2 regions of the Ruegeria sp. AWH4_226 genome follow, and region 2 is predicted to be linked to the other one. Evidence: riboswitches for the same ligand, from Rfam matches in the RefSeq annotation. Region 2 holds a riboswitch; the other holds the start of a gene.
The links. A riboswitch is a leader RNA that binds a small molecule or an ion and turns the genes downstream of it on or off. The one in region 2 is predicted to bind cobalamin.
Positions count from the first base shown of each region.

Region 1: it holds a riboswitch for cobalamin, as region 2 does, so the genes downstream of both, ACXAET_RS17655 (TonB-dependent receptor plug domain-containing protein) here and ACXAET_RS11550 (DUF1636 family protein) in region 2, are expected to answer to the same signal.

Region 1 is NZ_JBSWUU010000002.1:479,616-485,300, reverse strand. Features, by position in the region: gene ACXAET_RS17670 (ABC transporter ATP-binding protein) at 1-556, opposite strand, end outside; gene ACXAET_RS17665 (FecCD family ABC transporter permease) at 553-1,536, opposite strand; gene ACXAET_RS17660 (ABC transporter substrate-binding protein) at 1,533-2,363, opposite strand; gene ACXAET_RS17655 (TonB-dependent receptor plug domain-containing protein) at 2,366-4,234, opposite strand; cobalamin riboswitch at 4,389-4,592, opposite strand; gene ACXAET_RS17650 (Crp/Fnr family transcriptional regulator) at 5,013-5,685, shown strand, end outside.
Region 2 is NZ_JBSWUU010000001.1:2,333,991-2,339,675, forward strand. Features, by position in the region: gene ACXAET_RS11535 (FAD-dependent oxidoreductase) at 1-915, opposite strand, end outside; gene ACXAET_RS11540 (MurR/RpiR family transcriptional regulator) at 984-1,871, shown strand; gene ACXAET_RS11545 (aromatic ring-hydroxylating oxygenase subunit alpha) at 1,868-2,956, shown strand; cobalamin riboswitch at 3,141-3,348, shown strand; gene ACXAET_RS11550 (DUF1636 family protein) at 3,450-3,806, shown strand; gene ACXAET_RS11555 (ABC transporter ATP-binding protein) at 3,803-4,588, shown strand; gene ACXAET_RS11560 (ABC transporter substrate-binding protein) at 4,606-5,553, shown strand; gene ACXAET_RS11565 (FecCD family ABC transporter permease) at 5,555-5,685, shown strand, end outside.

The DNA of each region.
Region 1 (5,685 bases), on a different contig from region 2:
CAGCCCTGCCTTCATCGGCCAGATTACGGAACACTTTCATCGTCGAAATCTGATGTGCAGGGTCCAGGCCTGCAGTGGGCTCATCTGCCATCAGTATTGGCGTGTCCTGAACCACAGCCCGCGCGATCAGCGCGCGGGCCTGCTCACCGCCCGACAGACGGGATGCAGCGCGCAGTCGCAGCGCCCCCAGGTCCATTCTGTCGATGACCTGATCAATAAGCTTCTGGTCTCTGTCTGGGATCGCACCTGCGGGTGAAAGATGCGGCAGCCGTCCAAGTGCAACAAGCCGCTCAACTGTGATCGGCCAAGCGATTTCACGCGCTTGCGGCATCCAAGCGACTGTCCGGGCCCGGTCACGGGAGGTCAGGTTTGCAAGCGAGCTTTGACCGGAATGTGGTATCAACCCTAGGGCCGCCCGCATCAGACTGGTCTTGCCGGCACCGTTGGGGCCGATCAGCCCCACCATTTCACCTTCGGAGATCGTCAGGTTGACACCGCGAAAGACCTCTCGGTTTCGCAGGGTGACGGTCAGATCGCGCAGTTCAAAGCCGATCATAGCATGTCTCTCCGCGTCTTGTAGATCAGGTGCAGGAAGAGTGGCGCACCTACAAGGGCGGTTACAACACCCAGTTTAAGATCACGGTCCGGCAGGATAATCCGCACGGCGATATCAGCCAGTTGCAGCATGACGGCACCACCAAGTGCCGAGGCCCGAAGCAATCTGGAAGGGCTGGCACCGACCATTGGCCGCAGGATGTGTGGGACCACGAGGCCGACAAATCCAATTGCGCCGGCAACAGCCGTGCCGCCCCCCACGATGGCCGCTGTGCCCAGAACCAGCAGTACGCGCAGGCGGGACAGGTTTATGCCAAGCGTTTCAGCCGCATCTTCGCCGAGCGTCAGCGCATCCAAGCCACGGGCTGTTACAGCAATCATCACTGTACCGATGAGAAAAAAAGGAAGGGCCAACCAGACATGCACCATCGACCGATCTGCCAAGGATCCCATCATCCAAAAGACGATTTCATTTGCGGCAAAGGGATTGGGCGAAAGATTCAGCACAAGCGAAGTTAGCGCCCCGGCCAAGGCAGAGATTGCGATCCCGGCAAGGATCAGCGTCACAGACCCACCGCGCGGTCCCGCAAGGATCATGATCAGCGTGACGCCGATCACGGCACCGGTCAGAGCGGCAAAAGGAAGGGCAAGTACACTGCTTGCAGCCAGACCGGTGTAAATCGCCAGCACAGCCCCCAAGGCCGCAGACCCGGAAACGCCCAGTAACCCGGGTTCCGCCAGTGGGTTGCGCAGATAGCCCTGCATCGCGGCCCCTGCCAGGCCCAGCCCTGCGCCAATGATAATCGCCAGAATCGCGCGCGGCAGGCGAATTTCGCGCATCACCAGCGTCAACGGCCCGTAATCGGCGGAGAATAAGGCTGCCAGACTGTCACCCGGGGGGGTGCCTGCCGGGCCGATTGTCAGAGACAAAAGAAACAGTCCGGCTCCGCAGGAGAGTAAACCGACCATGAGCCGGGTCATTCGGTGCCCTCTTGCCATGCTTCACGCGCGCGTTCGAGCTCTTCAATCGCTCGCAACACATATGGGGTACCGCACACCCAGTCGCGATCTGACATCAATGCCTGACCCGAGCGCGCTTGTAGATGTTTGACCACGGGATGTTGCAGGTATTCTTCGGCTCGGCTGTGTCCCGGATAGGGTTGCGAGGTGATCACGATGTCCGGGTCGGACAGCGCCAATTGTTCCAAAGGCAAAACGCCCCCGGCGGTCATGCCCATCTCTGTCGCGATATTTTTCAGCCCAGCAGCGTTTAGAATTTGGCCGGACAGGGTTCCGTCGCCAGATGTCCAGCCGCGCGCGGAGTATATCGCCGCACGTGGGCCATCCCCCCTATTTGCGGATAGTGCTGCAAGCCCGGCCTCATAATCTTGCAAAAGCTTGTCCGCAGCGTCCTGACGACCCAGGACCTCTCCCATTTTCAGGATGTTGGTGCGAACATCCTCTAACGAGCGGGCAGGCTCGAAAACGACCACCGGAACATCCAGTCTTCTGAGCATATCCACCGTTGCCAAAGTGGAATAGCGCCCTACGATCACGAGGCCGGGTTGTTGCAGGTAGATCTCTTCGGCAAGACCATGATTTACCCCATGGTCCATGGCCTGTGCGGCCATGGCCGAGACGCGGTTGTCTTGTGCCAGATAAGACACCGAATGCAGCTGACCAGGTGCCGCCAGCATCATCGCCAGCTGATCGGTGCACACATTCATGGAAACGACGCGCTGCGGCTGTGCCCAGGCCATTTTGGTCAGGCCGACCAAAACACAAACAGAAATCAACCGCAGCCACATGATTAAAACGCCGCGCTCAGGCCGATGTAACCGGTGCGCCCGCGTTTGGCGTAGCCCCAGACGTCGGAGTATTCCCTGTCGAACAGGTTAACGATGCGTCCGGTCAGCTTGACATTGTCGGTCAACGAATACTGCGCCGCAACATCAACGGTCACGTAGTCAGGCAACTTCTTTGTTTCAAAGCTTCCGAAAAACTGCGTGTCGTAGTTGTCGGCTACATAACGAATATCGCCGGTGACAGATCCGCGACCCTGCAGGAACTCTTGCGTTGCGGTCAGCAGAAATTCGTGACGAGGACGGCGTACTTCCACTGATCCATCCGGGTTTTCCGCATCAATATAGGTATAGCTTAGACGCAGATCGAGCGTGTCTGTCGCCTCAATCGTGCCCGAAACCTCGACCCCGCGGCGGGTACTGTCCCCGGATTGGTTGATAAAGGTTGAACTGCCCAAGGTCGGATCAAAAACGGACGTGATCTCATCCGTCAGGTCGTCATGGAACAGAGTCACATCAACCAATCCGCGACCAGCCCAGAACGGCACCTCGGCGCCCAAATCGAAAGATTTGTTTTTCTCGGGTTTCAGGTTTGGGTTGCCGACAAATCCAAAAGAGTCAGCAAACAATTCGAAATAGGATGGATTGACGATGCCAGTACCGGCTGAACCGTGCAAACGGACGCCTTGGGGCAGAGTGTACGACGCCGCCACTGTCCAGGTGAAGTCATTCTCGAACGTTTTGTTGTTGTCGTACCGGACGCCGGCCTGAACATTCAATCCATTCTCCAGAGATCCCCGATACTCCAGCGCGTATGATGTTGTTTCGCGTTCAAACTCGGGATCAGAGGAACTGCTGTCCTCTTCCCATTCCACAATTCCGTTCAGCAAGTGGTTGCTGTCAACCGTCGCGCGCCCGTCCAGTCCGAGGCTGAGAAGATAGCGGGCCGAGTCCCGATCCGTTTCGGTAGGTGTGCCACCATTGGTGGATTGTTCGTTGTCCGTTCGATCATAGCTGAAACGGTGAACCATTTGACCTCCTCTTGCCTCGTATTCGGCGTAGACCTGACCAAGCCGCTCTTTCCGCTCAGACCGTTGGCTAGGATCGTCCACGACGTAACCCTCAGGGGTGGTGGCCAGAGAGTCTGTGCTGTCGAAGTCATAGTTTTCATCTGAATCGCGAAACACAAGCCCGAGTTTCAGCCCTTCGGCAACAAAATAGTCTGCGGTCAGGTCAATCGTGGTGCGGTCAACACTGTCTTTTTCCCCATTGCTGCCAGAATAATCATAGCCGTCATCGTCCAGCCGGGCGATACCGACGGCCACGCCGCCTTTATCGTTACGATAGGAATACCGTGCGGACGCGTTGTACCCGTCGCCAAATTCAACTGTGCCACCATATTCGTGACCCAGCCCACCTCTCTTGGTGATGATGTTGACCACACCAGCCGAAGCGTTCGAACCATAGAAAACGGATTGCGGCCCGCGTAAAACCTCGATTCGCTCAATATTGGCCGTCTGAATGCCTGACAGGATGTATTCTCCATCACCACCCGCTGCCGGAACGCCGTTGATCAGTATCAACGTATGGTTGGCTTCGGCGCCGCGGATACGAACTTGCGTGAACGCGTCACCTGATCCGTTGACGGACATACCTGGAACAGAGCGCAGGGCATCCTGCACTGTCGTGATGCCGCGCCGCGCAATCTCTTCAGCGGTGATCACGCTGGCTGCGCGACCGTATTTTTTTTCTTCGATCGGAGTGAAACCCCCGGATATTACAATTTCTCCGATATCAATAGTCTCTTGCGCTTCAGCGCTCGTCGAAGCTGTTAGAATTGTAGCAACAGTGGCATTTAACAGGGCGGTTTTCTTCATTGGTTGTCCCTAAGATCCCCTTCTTGGCGAAGGGGAAAAAGACACCTTTTCTGGTGCCTTTATTGGTAATTGTCGTTGGAGGAAAACAACCTCCGCAGACGGCGAAATGTCACCGCTACGGATAGACCGTTGCCAAAGACGCGCCCCGCGTCCGGACCGGGTGATCGCTCTGGCAGGTCTCCTGACTTGCGGGTCGAGGCTTGACCGGGCCTTCCCATCCCAATGGGGACAGTGGCATGTGCCAGCAAAGCTCACCGCTTACAGTTGCGGGGGCAGTCGAGGATTTGGCGCAAAGGCCGCACCCCGTTCCCTATTATCCGGATGGTGTCCCAACCGGACCAGAACGCGCGGAAATTGGCTGAACCGTCTGTGATTTGTCAATCATGAAATTGCAGCAAGTCTCCAAATTCTTGATGCGCCGTCTCCGAAGCCTGCCATGCCCATGTATTAGAGGCGGTCGGCTGTCCACAAATCTTGATTTGTAACTCATCACCGCTGGCTCAACGGCTATGGCCCCATGCGCGATCTCGGCTGTTAGGACATCGACTGCGTTGTAGGTCCTGAGAGGGTCAATTTGTTGTGCGTAAGGTAATTGCCCTGCTTGCGAGTTCTGTCCGAATATCGTGCAACCTCTGCCAGCCATGCATTCTGCTTCTGATCTGCATGTCTCTGCTGCAACGGGATTCGGTTTTAGGGTAAGTTTCTTGCGGCTTCATGTCCGGGTAGAGTCGACGAGATTTCGTAGCTTTCGCTCCGGATGTTGTGGCATAGGCGTTTTATGAACGAACTTCCGAAGCGCAAGACTTTACCCCGGCTTGACGAAAGCCTGCTGACGCATCTGCCACCGTTTTCAAAACTGGATCGGCGGCAACTGCGCACGATTCTGGATCAGGCAAGCTCTCGCCGATACGAGGCCGGCGTCGCAATTTTCGAAGAAGACGCACCAGCCGACCGTTTTTATTTGTTGCTTGATGGATATGTTCGCGTTGTTCGGATCACCCCGACAGGCGAACAGGTCACTGCGTTGCACATTCCAGCGGGGCAACTCATTGGTTTTGCGAGCGCGCTTGGGCGGCAGACTTATCCGGCGACGGCGATAACGGCCACCGAAAGCATCGCGCTGAGCTGGCCCATGAAGCTTTGGGAAATTTTCGCGGCGGAATATGACGGTTTTTCAACCGAAACCTACAAGACAATTGGCAACCGCTTGGGTGAGTTAAACAATCGGGTCGTTGAAATCTCAACTCTGCAGGTTGAACAACGCATCGCCAACGCGCTGCTGCGTCTTATCCACCAGACCGGGCGAAAAGTTCCGGACGGGATCGAAATCGATTTTCCAATAACGCGCCAGGACCTGTCGGAATTGACTGCAACCACCCTGCACACCGTCAGTCGGACGCTGAGCGCATGGGAGAAGAAAGGGCTGGTTGAAAGCCGACGAAAAAGGATCA
Region 2 (5,685 bases):
CATCACCCGGTCATAATCCGCATCGAAAAGCCAGTTTTCATATTCCCAAGGGCAATGGTCATGCCAGACCGAGTTCGGGTTCTCTTTTTCATAGATCCCGATCAGCCCGCGCTGCTGCTCCATTCGGATATAGCCCGAGACCTTGCGATCATCGCGGATCACCGGCAGTTCTTTGTCCAGATTCTGGAACTCGGGCACCGGCTCGGTCACAAAGTAATGGTGCGTCATCGAGGTCATCGGCAATTGCAGCCCCGACCATTCGCCCATCTGACGGGCATAGGTGCCGCCTGCGTTCACCACATGCTCGCAGGTGATGGTGCCCATCTCGGTTTCGACCACCCACTCCCCATTCTCGGCCTGCGTGATGTTGGTGGCGCGGCAGTTGCGGACAATGCGCACGCCCTTCTGACGTGCCCCGGCTGCCATCGCCATGGTCACGTTGGTCGGATCGACATGCCCGTCATCGGGCGTGTACAGCGCACCCAGAACGCCTTCGAGATTGTAGAACGGGTGCAGCTCGGCCACCTTTTCAGGGCCGACAAGTTCGATATTGAAGCCCAGCGACCGGCCCACCGACAAGGTGTGGCGCAGCCAGTCCATCTCATCCTCGGTATAGGCCAGACGGAACGACCCGCAGCCATGCCACGTTACCGGTTGACCCGTTTCAGCCTCTAACGCGCCCGAATACAGCCCGATATTGTAATCCACACATTTGCCCAGCCCAAAGCTTGAGGTCGAATGCGTGATCTGGCCCGCCGCGTGCCACGTACTGCCGCTGGTCAGCTCAGCCTTTTCCAGAAGAACAGTATCACCGCCCCACCCTTCATGCGCGAGGTGATAGGCAAGACCGACCCCCATGACACCGCCGCCCACGATGACGACGCGGGCATGTGACGGCAAATGTTTCTCGGACATGATTTTTCCTCTTCCCGAGTCGCGTTTCTGCTCGACACGCTAATTCCACGTTTGTACCATCGTCAATCATGAATGACACAAATGTATCATCAATCGTTCTAAACCGACTGAGCCAGGAATGGGACGCCCTGACGCCCGAGGCCCAGAAAGCCGCGCGTTACGTGCTGGAAAACCCAACGGATGTTGGGGTTTCAACAGTGCGCGAGATCGCCGAGGCCGCCAACGTCAAGCCGAACACTTTCGTGCGCATGGCCCGACAGGTGGGGTTCGAAGGCTACGAGGATTTCCGCGCACCCTTCCGCGATGCGATTCGTAAAGGCACGGTCTCGTTTCCCGACCGCGCCCGTTGGCTGCAGGACATCGGCAAGTCCGGTGAGATGGGTGGGCTCTATGCCGATATGATCGGTGCCGCGATCCGCAATATCGAAGAAACCTTTGCAGGGATTGATGCTCAGCGCCTTGAGAAAGCCGCCGAAACGATCTGGACTTCACGACAGGTGTTTACTCTGGGCGTCGGCGTCAACAATTCGAACGCGCGGAATTTCACGTATCTTGCCTCAACGGGGATGAAGCAATTCCATGCCATCCCCAGACCCGGCTCCACACCGGTGGACGATCTGGCCTGGGCTGATGAACAGGACGTGCTGATTGCCATTACATGCCATCCCTACCGCACCGAGGTAATTGAGGCGATCAAACTGGCGCGGCAACAAGGTTTAACTGTCATCGGCATTTCAGACAGCCCTGCCAGTCCGGTCATACTGAACGCGCAGCACGGGTTTGTCGTGGCCGCCGACACACCGCAATTCTTCCCGTCATCCGTTTCGACCATCGCTTTGCTGGAAACGCTACTGTCCTTCGTGATCGCCGGCTCCAGCGATGAGATTGTCGAGCGCGTGGCAAGATTTCACCAACGCAGACACCAACTAGGCCTCTACGCGGAGGAGCCCGAATGAACGCACCGCTGACCCACTCTCTGGACGCTCGGTACTATACCGACGCTGCAATTTTCGAGCGTGAGATGCAGGGACTTCTTGCGCGAACGTGGCAGTTTGCCGGCCATGTGGCGCAGGTGCGGGAAACAGGCGACTACTTTGCGTTCGAAATCGCCGGGCAAAACCTGTTCTGCATCCGCGGGCGCGATGGCGAAATCCGCACTTTTTACAATGTCTGCCAGCACCGTGCGCATGAAATGGTGACGGGTGCGGGAAACACCCGCGTCGTCGTCTGCCCTTATCATGCTTGGACGTATGAGCTGTCCGGCCAACTGCGGGCCGGACCAAATATCAAGTCCGTCCCCGGCTTTGACCGCAGCGCGATCTGCCTGACCTCGGTCCGGACTGAGGTGTTCAATGGTTTCATCTTCGTCAACCTGGATGACGAAGCCGCCCCAATGGATGAGTGGTACCCCGGCGTACGCGAAGAAATCCGCGCTTTTGTGCCTCAGATTGACGATCTCGAACCACTGGAATGGGTCGAGATACCAGAGAACTGCAACTGGAAGGTTAGTGTCGAGAATTACTCGGAATGCTATCACTGCCCGACCAATCACCCGACCTTCGCCGAGGGTGTGGTGAAACCCGAAACATATGACATCCAGCCCGATGCGAACGGCGGGTACGTCCTGCGTCATACAACCGAGTGTCAGAGCCTCGACAAGATGACCTATCCGATCGACTTGTCGGTGCCCCATGCCGGGGACTATCAGTCGTGGTTCCTGTGGCCGATGTTTTCGTTTCAATGCTACCCGGGCAACGTGCTGAACACATATCACTGGCGTGCCAATGATGCTGACCACTGTACCGTTTTCCGTGGGTGGTACACCGAAGGCGGTTCAGAAAGCGCAGTGATCCGGCAACTGGCCGTTCAGGATCGGGAAACCACGGTCGAGGAGGACATCAGGCTTGTTGAAAGCGTCCACCGCGGCTTGAAATCCCGGGGGTATCGACCCGGCCCGCTGGTGCTGGATCCCGGATGCGGGGTGATGTCCGAACACTCAATCGCCCGGCTGCAGCAGTGGATGCGCGAGGGCGTTGACTGACGCGTCATAGCGTCTGCCCCGTTGCTGCTAGCAGTAGATTGCCCTGCGCGATTCCCGGACTGTAAGCCCTAGCTCAAGCCAACCGCAGTCTGTTTGCCGACGCGGCTTTCCGAATATCCTCAACCGGCGACCTGATTTTATGGTGGGTCGCGTATTCCTGTATTGACGCATGCAGCGAAGTCAGGCACTCGTTAAACACGATGGTTCCCTGGGACATGCGCCCATGGATGAAAAGGGAATACGGTGAGGACTGCCGCGTGGCGCCAAATCCGTGACTGCCCCCGCAACTGTAAGCGGTGAGCGACGCCAAGAATCCACTGGCCGAAAGGTCGGGAAGGATGGCCAAGCGATGACCCGCAAGTCAGGAGACCTGCCATCAAGTATAAACCAACCCGGGGCGGGGCGTCCTGGAAGGAGGCTTTGATGACACGTCATATGCGTGTTCTGACACTTGGCACCTTCTTTTTGCGCTTTGCATCAAGCGGAGCGCAGTATGCCAGCGACACGTGATCATTTCCTGCTGATATGTTCGAGCTGCAAAGAGGGTATGTCTGCAGAAGCATTAAGCCAGTCGCTGACCGACAAGTTGCCGACCGGCTTCTTGGTTCGCGCTATTGCTTGCATGGCAGGGTGCGAAAGACCGACAACCGTTGGGTTTCAAGCCCATGGCAAAGCCCAATATCTGTTCGGTGATATTCAAACCGAGCAGGATATTCAGGCGCTGGCAGAGTTTGCACATCAATATCAAAACAGTTCAGACGGCTGGACCAATGCCACGGAAAGACCGCGCGCATTGTTTCGCAAGACTTTATCCCGAATGCCCCGAATCGAAGTGGAGACGTCCGGATGACCTGCCCTTCTTTTTTGGTTGCGCGTGATCTTGAATACTACGCCCTCAACGGCGACGTGCTTCTGCAGCACGCATCATTTGAGCTGGAAGAGGGGGCCATCCTCGCCATCGCCGGACCGAACGGCGCGGGAAAGACGACACTGCTGAACCTGCTGTGCGGGGCGGCAGAGCTTGTTTTGGGCGATGTTTGGATCAAAGGCCAAAGCCTGAAACAGATGTCCGCTGCGGAAAGGGCCAGAATGATGGCCGTGGTCAGTCAGCAGGAATTGCCGGATGGCCGGCTTGGTTTGCGGGACTATGTTGCATTGGGTCAGATTCCGATCCTTTCGGACCGATCTACCGAGGAGCACGCCAAGGATCTGGACCGGATCATTAACCTGACCGGACTGGATGGTCTGGCAGAAAAAAAGATGGCGGTCCTGTCCGGCGGTGAGCGTCAGCGCGCCCATATCGCCCGTGCCCTGGCGCAAAATCCCTCGTTACTGTTTCTGGACGAGCCGACAAATCATCTTGATCCTGACGCCAAGGGCAGGATGCTGTCATTGGTCGCCGACCTTGGCATCACGGTGGTGATGATCGTGCACGATCTGGTTATGATCCCCGAATTTGCCACTCATGTCGCGCTGATGAAATCTACCCGGATCACCAGTTTTGGCCCCGTGGCCAAGGTGCTGACGCCCGAGCACGTGCGCGACACGTTTGGTGTCGATTACCTGTGCTTTCATCACGAAGGCCGCGTAATCCCGGCGCTGGATATAAGAAAAACAACTGTTTCAACCTAAAAAAGGGAGTGCTTCTCATGAGAAAATTTTGGTCTGTGGCGCTGGCCATGCTGATCGCAGGTGGCGCGTCCGCGCACGAAGTGACCATTGACAATTGCGGCGAACCGCTGGTTTTCGACACCAAACCCGAGCGCCTTGTGGTGCATGACATGAACATGACCGACATGGCTTTTGCATTGGGACTTCAAGACAAGATTGTCGGCCTGACCGGCATCACAGGCTGGTACAAGACCAGCCCCGAATTTGACCAACTGCGTGGTGACATCCCCGAGATCGCACCGAAATACCCAACCGTCGAAAACCTTGTCGCGGTCGAGCCTGATCTGTTCTTTGCTGGCTGGTATTACGGTATGAAGCCCGGCGGCGATGTGACACCGGACACACTGGAGCCTTTTGGGATAAAGACTATGATCCTGACCGAAAGCTGTGTGCATTTGGACAAAGATCGCCCGGCCGCCAGCATGGACCTTCTGTTCGATGATGTCTTGCGCCTGGGCAAGGTCATGCATGTCGAAGACAAAGCAGAAGGGCTTGTAAACGGCTGGAAAGAAGAACTGGCCGCTATTGAAGCACAGACCGCAGAACTACCCAAACCACGGGTGTTCCTGTTGGACGGTCCGGCGGACGCGCCTTTTACCGCAGGCAAGTTTGCCATTCCTGATGCAATGATCGCTGCTGCGGGCGGTGAAAACGTTACGCACGACATGGATACCAGTTGGGGTCGAACCTCGTGGGAGGCCGTCGCAGCCGCGAACCCGGAATTCCTGATTTTGCTGGATTATCAAACCGGCAACGGCGCCGAGGATACCTTTAAGTTCCTGCAAGATCACCCGGTGATGTCTGAAACCGATGCTGTGAAAAACGAGCGCTGGATCGGGCTGCGGTATGAAGAAATGACTCCGGGGCCAGCGAATATCGAAGCGATCTCGAAAATGGCTCGGGCGATGCATCCGGGTCTGAATTAATATGGGCCGAACAGGTCTGATATTCTTGCTGGGGGCGGTCACTCTGATCGCCCTTTTGCTTATCTCAACCGTGTATGGGACAACGCCCATCCCTGTCATGGATTCTGTTAACGCGGTGTTGATAGGGACTGG